2 regions of the Streptomyces sp. NPDC048361 genome follow, and region 1 is predicted to be linked to the other one. Evidence: riboswitches for the same ligand, from Rfam matches in the RefSeq annotation. Region 1 holds a riboswitch; the other holds the start of a gene.
The links. A riboswitch is a leader RNA that binds a small molecule or an ion and turns the genes downstream of it on or off. The one in region 1 is predicted to bind S-adenosylmethionine.
Positions count from the first base shown of each region.

Region 2: another riboswitch for S-adenosylmethionine. It lies ahead of AB0D31_RS25030 (aminotransferase class V-fold PLP-dependent enzyme); the one in region 1 lies ahead of thrC (threonine synthase).

Region 1 covers NZ_JBEZKW010000054.1:21,930-27,426, forward strand. The annotation lists gene otsB (trehalose-phosphatase) at 1-683, shown strand, start outside; gene AB0D31_RS26600 (trehalose-6-phosphate synthase) at 768-2,258, opposite strand; gene AB0D31_RS26605 (glucosyl-3-phosphoglycerate synthase) at 2,370-3,317, opposite strand; SAM riboswitch class I at 3,451-3,622, shown strand; gene thrC (threonine synthase) at 3,640-4,926, shown strand; gene AB0D31_RS26615 (MoaD/ThiS family protein) at 5,019-5,294, shown strand.
Region 2 covers NZ_JBEZKW010000048.1:10,001-15,497, reverse strand. The annotation lists gene AB0D31_RS25040 (cytochrome bc complex cytochrome b subunit) at 1-53, shown strand, start outside; gene trpD (anthranilate phosphoribosyltransferase) at 305-1,369, shown strand; SAM riboswitch class IV at 1,699-1,816, shown strand; gene AB0D31_RS25030 (aminotransferase class V-fold PLP-dependent enzyme) at 2,064-3,464, shown strand; gene AB0D31_RS25025 (Lrp/AsnC ligand binding domain-containing protein) at 3,771-4,052, opposite strand; gene AB0D31_RS25020 (rhomboid family intramembrane serine protease) at 4,049-4,774, opposite strand; gene AB0D31_RS25015 (hypothetical protein) at 4,972-5,226, shown strand; gene AB0D31_RS25010 (NYN domain-containing protein) at 5,271-5,497, shown strand, end outside.

The sequences.
Region 1 (5,497 bases):
CCGACGCCGTGCCCGCGCTCGCCGCGCTCGCCCCACACGTGGCATCCGTCGCCGTGGTCACCGGCCGGCCGGCCGGCGTCGCGGTCCGTTACGGCGGCTTCGCGGGCGTACCCGGTCTCGAACACCTCGTGGTCCTCGGCCACTACGGCGCCGAACGCTGGGACGCGGTCACCGGCACCGTCCGCACCCCCGCCCCCCACCCCGGGGTCGCCGCCGCCCGCGCGGAACTCCCCGGCGTCCTCGACACCCATGGCGCCTGGCGCGGCACCTGGATCGAGGAGAAGGGGCAGGCCGTCGCGGTCCACACCCGCCGGGCCAGCGACCCCCAAGCCGCCTTCGAGGCCCTGCGCGAACCCCTCGCCGACCTGGCGACCCGGCACGGCCTGGTCCTCGAACCCGGTCGTATGGTCCTGGAGTTGAGGCCGCCGGGCATGGACAAGGGAGTGGCGCTCGCGGCGTACGTACGCGAGGTCGGCGCCGAAGCGATCCTGTACGCGGGCGACGACCTGGGCGACCTGCCCGCGTTCGCCGCGGTGGAAAAGCTCCGCTCCGACGGCGTGCCGGGCCTCCTGGTCGCAGCGGACACGGTCATCGAAGAACTGGCCGAACGCGCCGACCTGCAACTGGACGGCCCCGCCGCGGTCACAGCCTTCCTGAAGGCCCTGGCCACGCACATGTCATAGCCGGCAGCGCGGGAGAGCCCCAAGGGGGCTGGGCGCCGGGGGACCCTCCGCGCCCAGCCCTCCAGGGCCCCCCGGCGCGGAGTCTCAGCGGGCCTGGCCCTCCGAGCCCCCCAGGGCTTCCAGCGCCTCCAGCTGGTCCAGGAACCAGCGGCGGGGCGGCAGCGCCGTGCCCGCAGCGGCCAGCCGCTTCGTCCGCTCGGCCCGCTCGGCCTCGCCCATGCTCAGGCCCGCGTGCAGCGCCTCGGCCGTGCCCGTCACGTCGTACGGGTTCACGACCAGCGCGTCCGCGCCGAGCTCCTCGTACGCCCCCGCCTCACGCGACAGCACAAGCGCGCACCCGGCGTCCGACACCACCGGCACCTCCTTGGCGACGAGGTTCATGCCGTCGCGCACGGGGTTGACCAGGGCGACGTCCGCGAGGCGGTACGCCGCGAGGGAGCGGGCGAAGTCGTCCTGGACATGCAGGATGACCGGGGTCCAACTCGCCGTACCGTACGCCGAGTTGATCTCCTCGGCCACACGCGCGACCTCCGCCGTGTACTCCCGGTACACCGCGAGGTCCTGCCGCGAGGGGTAGGCGAACGCCACGTGCACGACCCGTTCGCGCCACTCGGGACGGGTCTCCAGGAGGTGCCGGTAGGCGTGCAGTCCGCGCACGATGTTCTTCGACAGCTCGGTGCGGTCGACCCGCACGATCGTCCTGCGGCCGGCCCCGATCTGCTCGCGCAGCGCGACGATCCGCTCCTCGACGTCGGTCTGGTGCGCGCGCTCGCGCAGGAAGTCGCCGTCCGCGCCCAGCGGGTGCACCGCGATGTCCGTCTCGCGCACCGGCCCCCCGGCCGGCCCGTGCCGGAACCGGCGCCGCCCGTCACCGGTCGGCGTGATCAGATCGGCCTCGCCCTCCAGCGTGACCACGACCGCGTCCGCGAACGCCGACGCCCACCGCCAGGTCAGGAACCCGAGCCGGTCCGCCCCGAGCATCCCCCGCAGCAGCTGCCGCGCGATGTCGTCCGGAAGCATCCGGAAGTAGTCCACCGGCGCCCACGGCGTGTGCGAGAAGTGCCCGATCCGCAGGTCGGGGCGGAGCTCGCGGAGCATGCCCGGCACCAGCGCCAGGTGGTAGTCCTGCACCAGGACGCGTGCCCCGTCCGCCGCCTCCGCCGCCAGCGCCTCGGCGAAGGCCCGGTTGTACGCCTCGTACGAGGCCCACTGCCGCCGGAACTCGGCGTCGAAGGACGGCTCAAGCGGCGTCTGGTACAGCATGTGCTGGACGAACCACAGCACCGAGTTGGCGATGCCGTTGTAGGCATCGGTGAAAACGTCCGCGTCGATGTCCAGCATGCGGACGCCCTGCTCGCCCACGCCCCGTCGCACCGCCTCGCGGTCGCCGTCGCCGAGCGCCGCGCACACCCACACCGACTCCACGTCGGAGCCGATCGCGCTGAGCCCGGAGACGAGCCCGCCCCCGCCCCGCCTGGACTCCAGGGAGCCGTCCTCCTGGAAGACGTACGAAACGGGGCCGCGGTTGGACGCGACGAGGACCTGAGCCCGGGGGGAAGTGTGCGCGGTGACCATGTTGCGGAACCTAGCCCGCCCCGCAACACCTCAAACACGCGTACGCCCGCCCCACCGACAGATCCGGCCGCGCCGGCCACGCTGGACACCGCGAGCCGCCCCCGCCGCCGGCTATGCGGCCCGGTGCACCTGGTACTCCTCGATCTCCCGCATCGGCGGCCGCTCCTCCGTGTCCACCGCGTACGTGCGCGGTACGAAGCCGTGCTCGCCGCGCTCGAACTGGGTCAGCTCGGGGCGTACGAGATGGCCGCGGGACAGGCGCAGCTGGGCGGTGCGGTAGATCGCGGCGGCCATCCGGCCGAGCGCCTGGCCGTCCTGGTGGCGGTGTTTGCGCACGCCCACGTCGACCTGGGCCAGCGCGTCGAGCCCCACCGTGTGCAGCGCGTCGACGAGGAGCGCGAGCTCCACCCCGTACCCGACGGGGAACGGCAGCCGTTCCAGGAGCGAGCGCCTGGCCGCGTACTCGCCGCCCAACGGCTGGACTATTCCGGCCAGTTGGGGCCAGTGGAGGTTGAGCAGGGGGCGCGCCACGAGCTCGGTGACCCGGCCGCCCTGGCCCGCCGCCGCACCGAGCGGCCGGTCGTACATGGCCTTGACGAAGTCCACGTCGGGTTCGGTCAGGAGCGGCCCGACGATCCCGGAGACGAACCCGGCGTCGAAGTCCTTGAGGTCGGCGTCGACGAAACAGACCACGTCGCCGCTGGTCACGAGGAGCGAGCGCCACAGCACCTCGCCCTTGCCGGGCAGTGCGGGCAGCGCGGGCAGGATCGCGTCGCGGTGCACGACACGGGCGCCGGCCGCCGCCGCGACCTGGGCCGTACGGTCGCGCGAGCCGGAGTCGACCACCACCAGCTCGTCGACGAGCGGCACGGCAGCCGTCATCAGCTCGCGCCTGATCGTGGCCACGATCTCGCCGACCGTGGCCTCCTCGTCGAGCGCGGGCAGCACGACACTGACGGTGGTTCCCGTACGGTGTTTCGCGGCCAGCATCCGCTCCAGCGGCCGCTCGGCCGCGGACCAGGAACGCCTGCTCAGCCAGCGTTCCACCTCTTCCAGCACGGTCGTCGGCCTCCTCGTGTGATCCATCTCGCGGTTCGGACGACTATCTCAACCGTCCAGGGCTTCGGTTACAGTCTTGAACAACGCGAAGGACCGTCGCATGCCGGGGGTCCCCACGCCGACAATCGAATACCGCTCATCCAGAGGGGCAGAGGGAAACGGCCCGTTGAAGCCCCGGCAACCCTCCAGTCGGTTCTCGTCGATCACGTCGGTCAAGCGACCACGTCGGTCAGGACACGAGGCCACCGGCTAGGGAAGGTGCCAAATCCGTCTCATGGCGAAGTTCGCCCTGAGGAAGATGAGGAGAAAGGGCCTCCCCTCCATGTCTGCACAGACCGTCGAAACCCGTACGACCGTTGATCTCGGTCCGGCGTCCGGGCTTTCCTGCCGCGAATGCGGCCAGCGTTTCGAATTGGGCCCGATCTTCGCCTGCGAACTGTGTTTCGGGCCGCTCGAAGTGGCTTATGACCTGCCGCTCGGCGACCCCGAGGCGCTGCGCAAGCAGATCGAGGCCGGTCCTGAGAACATCTGGCGTTACGCGCCGCTGCTGCCCGTCCCGGCCGACGTGGCCGAGAAGCCGAACCTGAACCCGGGCTTCACCAAGCTCGTCAAGGCCGAGAACCTGGCGCGCGAGCTGGGCATCGAGCCCGGCAAGCTGTTCGTCAAGGACGACTCCGGCAACCCGACGCACTCCTTCAAGGACCGCGTCGTCGCGCAGGCCCTGGAGGCGGCGCGCGCCTTCGGCTTCACCACGCTCTCCTGCTCCTCCACCGGAAACCTCGCCGGCGCGGTCGGCGCGGCCGCCGCGCGGGCCGGCTTCCGCTCCTGCGTGTTCATCCCGCACGACCTGGAGCAGGGCAAGGTCGTCATGGCCGCGGTGTACGGCGGCGAGCTCGTCGGCATCGAGGGCAACTACGACGACGTGAACCGCTTCTGCTCGGAGCTCATCGGCGACCCGCTGGGCGAGGGCTGGGGCTTCGTCAACGTCAACCTGCGTCCGTACTACGGCGAGGGTTCCAAGACGCTGGCGTACGAGATCTGCGAGCAGCTCGGCTGGCGGCTGCCCGACCAGCTGGTCATCCCGATCGCCTCCGGCTCCCAGCTCACCAAGATCGACAAGGGGCTCCAGGAGCTGATCAAGCTCGGTCTCGTCGAGGACAAGCCGTACAAGATCTTCGGCGCCCAGGCCGAGGGCTGCTCCCCGGTGTCGACCGCCTTCAAGGCCGGGCACGACGTCGTACGCCCGCAGAAGCCGGACACCATCGCGAAGTCGCTCGCCATCGGCAACCCGGCGGACGGCCCGTACGTCCTGGACATCGCGCGCCGTACGGGCGGCGCGGTGGAGGACGTCAACGACGAGCAGATCGTCGACGCCATCAAGCTGCTCGCCCGTACCGAGGGCATTTTCGCGGAGACCGCGGGCGGTGTGACGGTCGGCGTCACGAAGAAGCTCATCGAGGCCGGTCTCATCGACCCGTCGCTCACCACGGTCGTGCTCAACACCGGTGACGGGCTCAAGACCCTCGACGCGGTGGCCGCCACGTCCCAGGCGACCGCGACCATCCGCCCGAGCCTGGACGCCTTCCGCGACGCGGGCCTGGCCCACTGAGCATGGAGCCGGCCGTCCGCGCGACGCGGGCCCGGCTCGCCGAGCGGCGCCCGAGCCACCGCCGATCCTGAACGATTAGGAGCACCGAACCCATGAGCGTGAACGTCCGCATCCCCACGATCCTGCGCACCTACACCGGCGGGAAGGCCGAGGTCGCCGCCGAGGGCGGCACCCTCGCCGAGGTCATCGCCGACCTGGAGAAGAACCACACCGGGATCGCCGCGCGCGTTCTGGACGACCAGGGCAAGCTGCGCCGCTTCGTCAACGTGTACGTCAACGACGACGACGTGCGCTTTGAGCAGGGCCTGGAGACGGCTACGCCCGACGGCGCCGGCGTCTCGATCATTCCGGCGGTAGCGGGCGGCTGAGGCGCCCTTCTCCGCGCCCTCCGCGCCCTTCTCCGTTCCCGGCACATATGGAATAGCCCCCTCCGCATAAGAAGCGGAGGGGGCTATTCCATATGGTTGAGCGCGGTACAGTTGGGGAAGCCCCTTCGCTTCGAGTGCCAAGCGCATATGAGAACGCGACAACATGGGGTCAAAGTCTGTGAGCCCTTTGCGCCCTAAGTGCG
Region 2 (5,497 bases), on a different contig from region 1:
AGCCGACGGCCGAGGAGTACGAGGAGATCACGAGCGGCCACGGCCACCACTGATCCCCGCTTGACCTAGCGGTCGCCACAACCGAGGCTCCGGCCCGGCCCCTTCACGGGGGCCGGGCCGGAGTCTTTTCCGTCCCGACGCCGCCCCCGTGCAGGTCCGCACGCCGCCCCCGCGCGCGCCGTCCTGCCCTGTCCACGCCCGTCCCCGCGCCGCGTCCGCACTGCGGGCAGGCATGCCGCCGCGCGTCGCGCTGTCGATAGGCTGACGGGCGGCATCCCATCCTTTGTGACCACCAGGAGCGACCATGAGCGCTGTTACCCCCACCGGAGGCGACACCGTGGCGGCCCACTCCTGGCCGGGTGTCCTGGACTCGCTGCTGAGCGGTACCGACCAGAGCGAGGACGCCACCGCCTGGGCGATGGACCAGATCATGAGCGGCGAGGCGACCAACGCCCAGATCGCCGGCTTCATGATCGCGCTGCGCGCCAAGGGCGAGACGGTCGCCGAGATCACCGGCCTTGTGCGCACCATGTACGCGCACGCCCATCTGATCCAGGTGCCGGGACCCAGCGTCGACATCGTGGGCACCGGCGGCGACGGCGCCAAGACGGTCAACATCTCCACCATGTCGGCGATCGTGGTCGCCGGGGCCGGAGCCAAGGTCGTCAAGCACGGCAACCGCGCCGCCTCATCCGCCAGCGGCGCGTCCGACGTCCTGGAGAAGCTCGGCGTCAATCTGCGGCTCTCGCCGCAGCGCGTCGTGGAGGTGGCCGAGCAGGCCGGGATCACCATGTGCTTCGCGGTGACGTTCCACCCCGCGCTGCGCCATGTGGCCGCCGCCCGCAGGGAGTTGGGCATCCGCACCACCTTCAACGTGCTCGGCCCGCTCACCAATCCGGCGAGGGTACGCGCCCAGGCCACCGGGGTCGCCGACCCGCGCATGGCGCCCATCGTCGCCGGCGTGCTCGCCGAGCGCGGCTCCTCCGCGCTGGTCTTCCGCGGCGACGACGGCCTGGACGAACTGACCACCACCGCCACTTCGCGGGTGTGGGTGGTGCGGGACGGCGCCGTCCGCGAGGAGCGCTTCGACCCGCGTGACGTCGGCATCGAGAGGGTGCCCGTCGAGGCGCTGGCCGGCGGCGACCCCTCGTACAACGCGGAGATCGTCCGCCGGCTCCTGACCGGTGAGAAGGGCCCGGTACGGGACGCGGTCCTGCTCAACTCCGCCGCCGCCCTGGTCGCCCTTGAGCCGGGCGAGGGCCCGCTCGCCGGGCAGCTCGCCGCCGCGATGGTCCGGGCCGCCGAGGCCATCGACTCCGGCGCGGCCCAGCGCTCCCTCGACCGCTGGGTTGCCGCGAGCAACGCCTGAGCCGCCCGCCCAAGGGTGCGGCTCCGCCGGGGTGGGAGTCCCTTTCCCACCCCCGGGGGATTTCGGGGAGGGGCGCGGCGGGGTCTCCCGGGGCCTGGGGCGCGGTCCAAGCTCCTGGGGCCCCGCCCCAGACCCCGTTCGCGCCTGAAGGGAGCTCGTCCTCAACCTCCCCAAGGCCTGAAGGGCCAGGGAGGACCCCACGACAGGCCACGACAGGCCACGACAGGCCGGCGGTGCGCACCACTCGGCGCGCCCTGTGGCGCACGGCGCAGTCCAGATCGCGGACTGTGCCTTGCGCCCGCCGCAACGTATGGCAGGATGCTGTTCAAGGTCATGAGTGACAGCGATTTAGGCCCCGGCTCGCTGTCCGGCAACCCTCCGTCCGTGGCGGGGTGCCCCGGGTGAAGACCAGGTCGTAGGCAGCAAGGCCTACGGCAAGCGCGGACCCCTGGACATCGCGTGATGTCACAGCCCTGGGGTCCTGGTCCTCAAGGGAGCAGTCTCGTGAGCAAGCGAATGCGATAGGGCGTTTCCGCCCCTTCTTCACCCTCCTCCGCGCGGCCCTTTCCCGTGCCGCGTGTCCGAGGACAACCCCCTTGTACGGCACGCCAGTTGAGGCCACTCGATCGCTGGGCCGTGTCGCCGTACCCGGGGTCCGAAGCCAACTCGCCTTGCCCTGCTGGGAGATACCGCCATGTCCGCACACCCCTCCGCCGCCGTCACCGCCTCCGCCCCCCTCGACTCCGCCGCCTGTGCCGACCCCTGCTGCGCTGCGCCGCTGCCGGTGCTCGGCCGCGACGTCACCGTGCCGCTCGTCACCGGCGGCGAGGTGACGTACGCCGCCCTGGACTACGCGGCGAGCGCGCCCGCCCTCCAGCGGGTCTGGGACGACGTGGCCGCCTACGCCCCCTACTACGGCAGCGTGCACCGCGGAGCCGGCTATCTCTCGCAGCTCTCGACCGACCTGTTCGAGAACAGCCGGGTGACGGTGGCGGAGTTCCTCGACTGCCGCCCCGGTGACCAGGTCGTCTTCACCCGCTCCACCACCGACTCGCTCAACCTGCTCGCCCGGGCGCTTCCCGCCGACTGCCAGGTCTTCGTCTACGAGACCGAGCACCACGCCTCGCTGCTGCCGTGGCAGGACGCCCGCGTGACCTACCTGAACGCGCCGCGCACCCCGCACCAGGCCGTCGAAACCCTGGAACGGGCCCTCGCCGACCGCGACCCGTACGGGCCCGCCCTCGTCTGCGTCACCGGCGCGTCCAACGTCACCGGCGAGCTGTGGCCCGTGAAGGAACTCGCCGCCGCGGCCCACGCCCACGGTGCGCGCATCGTGCTCGACGCGGCCCAGCTCGCGCCCCATCACCCCGTCTCCGTACGGGAGTTGGACGTCGACTGGGTCGCCTTCTCCGGGCACAAGCTGTACGCGCCGTTCGGCTCGGGCGTGCTGGCCGGCCGCGCGGACTGGCTCCAGGAAGCGGAGCCGTACCTGGCGGGGGGCGGCGCCTCCAAGCGGGTCGCGCGGCGCGCCGACGGCGGGGTGGATGTCGAGTGGCACACCACGGCCGCCCGCCACGAGGCCGGCTCGCCCAACGTCATCGGCGTCTACTCCATCGCCTCCGCGTGCAAGGCGCTGACCGAGGCGGGGTTCGACGCGCTGGTCTCGCGCGAGCGGCACCTGATCGCGAAGGTCCGCGAGGGTCTGGCGGCCGTTCCCGAAGTGCGGGTCCTCTCCCTCTTCGGGGACGACGCGCCCCGGGTCGGCGTCATCTCGTTCGTCGTCGACGGGTGGAACAGCTCGCACTTCGCGGCGGCGCTCTCCGCGGAGTACGGGATCGGGGTGCGCGACGGGCTCTTCTGCGCCCACCCGCTGGTACGCACGCTGCTCGGCAGCGAGCCGCAGGACCCGGGGGAGTGCGGGGCGCCGGAGGCGGAGCCGGGTGAGCGGTCCCTGAACGCGATCCGGGTCAGCTTCGGTGCGGGCACGCCGAACGAGCATGTGGAGCGGTTTGTGGGGGCGGTGCGGGAGCTCGTCCGGGACGGCGCGAAGTGGCAGTACCGCACGGAGTCCGGCCGCTGCGTCCCCGCGGTCTGACCCCGCCGGGCCCCACCTCCCTGGGGCTCCGCCCCAAACCCCGTTCGCGCCTGAACGGCGCTCGTCCTCAAACGCCGGACGGGCTGGGATGTGCGCGCTGGTCGGCATCGGCTCTGCTGGGGACGCGGGGAACTGCGCGCCCGGCCACGCACGGTGCGCACCCGAAGGCCGGGCCCGGGCCGGGCTGGGGGTGCCTCTGCTGGGCGCGCTGTCAAGGGCAACCCCGCCAGGGGCGGCGCGGGGAACGGCGCGGGAAGCGGGCACGGTCCGCACCCGAAGGCCCGGCCGGGCCGGGGATGCCCGGGGTCAGGAGTCCAGGCCGATGGCGAAGGCCGCTTCCAGGTCGTGCTGGGAGTACGTGCGGAACGCGACGTGCGTATCCGTGCCCTCGACCCCGGGGATCTTGCTGATGCTGCCCGGGATGATGTCCGCCAGGTCGTCGTGGCGAGCCACCCTGACCAGCGCGATCAGATCGTACGTACCCGTCACCGAGTACACCTCGCTGACGCTGTCCAGCGCCGCGATGGACTCCGCGATCTCGGGAATCCGGTCCACGCTGGTCTTGATGAGCACGATCGCGGTGATCACGGCTGGCTTTCTCCCTCGGTGGCGGCCGGACCCGCGGTCTTCACGGGCTCTCGGCGTTTCACTCTATCCGCCCCGCGGAAACGGACCCACGCGTAGAGGAAGCCCAGGCCGAAGCCGACGAGATGCGCGAGATAGGCCACCCCCGGCCCGGACGGCGCGCTCCGGATCGCCAGCCACTGGAGCGCGAACCAGAAGACGAGCACGATCCACGCGGGGAAGCGCAGCGGCAGGAAGAGCAGGAAGGGGAAGATGCTCGTCACCCGCGCCCTGGGGAAGAGGCAGAGGAACGCGCCGAGGACCGCCGAGATCGCCCCGGACGCCCCCACCAGGGTCTGCTCCGACTCCGCGTGCGCCACGGCGTACCCGAGCAGCGCCAGATAGCCCGACACGAGGTAGAACAGGGCGAACTCGATCCGGCCGACGCGCTCCTCCGTCATCGCGCCGAACACGTACAGGAACAGCATGTTGCCGAGCAGGTGCAGCCAGCTGCCCTGGACGAACAGCGCGGTGAGCGGGGTGAGCAGGGCGTGCGCGTGCCCCGTCATGAGCTCCCTGGGGACGACGCCCCACCGCGTGAAGTAGTCGCTCTGGGCGCTCAGGATCGCGTCGCCGGTCCCGTAGCCCGGGTTCAGTCCGGAGACCGGGCTCACCAGGAAGAGCAGACAGCACGCGGCGATCAGCCCGTACGTCATGGTCGGGCCCCGCACCGCGGCCCTGACCATCGCCGCACCCCTGACGATCGCCACTCCCCACCACCTGATCATGGGGAGAGAATGGCCTAAAGGGAGCTTTCGGTACAGACCGCCTCGCCGTGGGGGCGGCCGACGGGTAGGCCGTAGGGTTGCGGGCAGTACTCCCGCAGTTCGATGGCGCACCGCGAGATCCTGGACCATGGAAGTGGAAAAGAGGGCGGCCCCACATGACCACCGTTCCCCAGCCGACCGCCGAGACCCGGTGGCGCTGCACGCTCTGCGGAAACCTCACCCGTTTCGATGTCACCCGCTCGTCGAAAGTGATCGAGTACGTCCATCTGGACCTCGCCGGGGAACCCAAGGTGGAGGAACGCGAGGTGGTCAGTGAGACCATCGAGTCGGTCCGCTGCCGCTGGTGCAACGCGGTGGACCAGATCGAGCTGGTGGACAGGCCGGGTACCGACTCCGCGACCGCTTCCTGAGAGGCGGCCGCCCGGGCGGTACGTGATGACAGTTGGGGTGACGGATTGTGGAGCATGCAAGCGGTGCCGAACCGGCCGCTGCGGCCGGTGACGGCCCCGCCGAGGTGCTCGACCGCCCGCTGCCCGAAGGGGTGCGGCGCCGGGTCGTCGCCTTCGTCTCCGAGGCGTTCGGTGGCCTGACCGTCGCCGAACTGCCCGGACAACTGCGGCAGTACGCCCGATTCACCCCGACCCGGCGCGCCAAGTTCGCGGGCAACGCGATGGCCGCCGC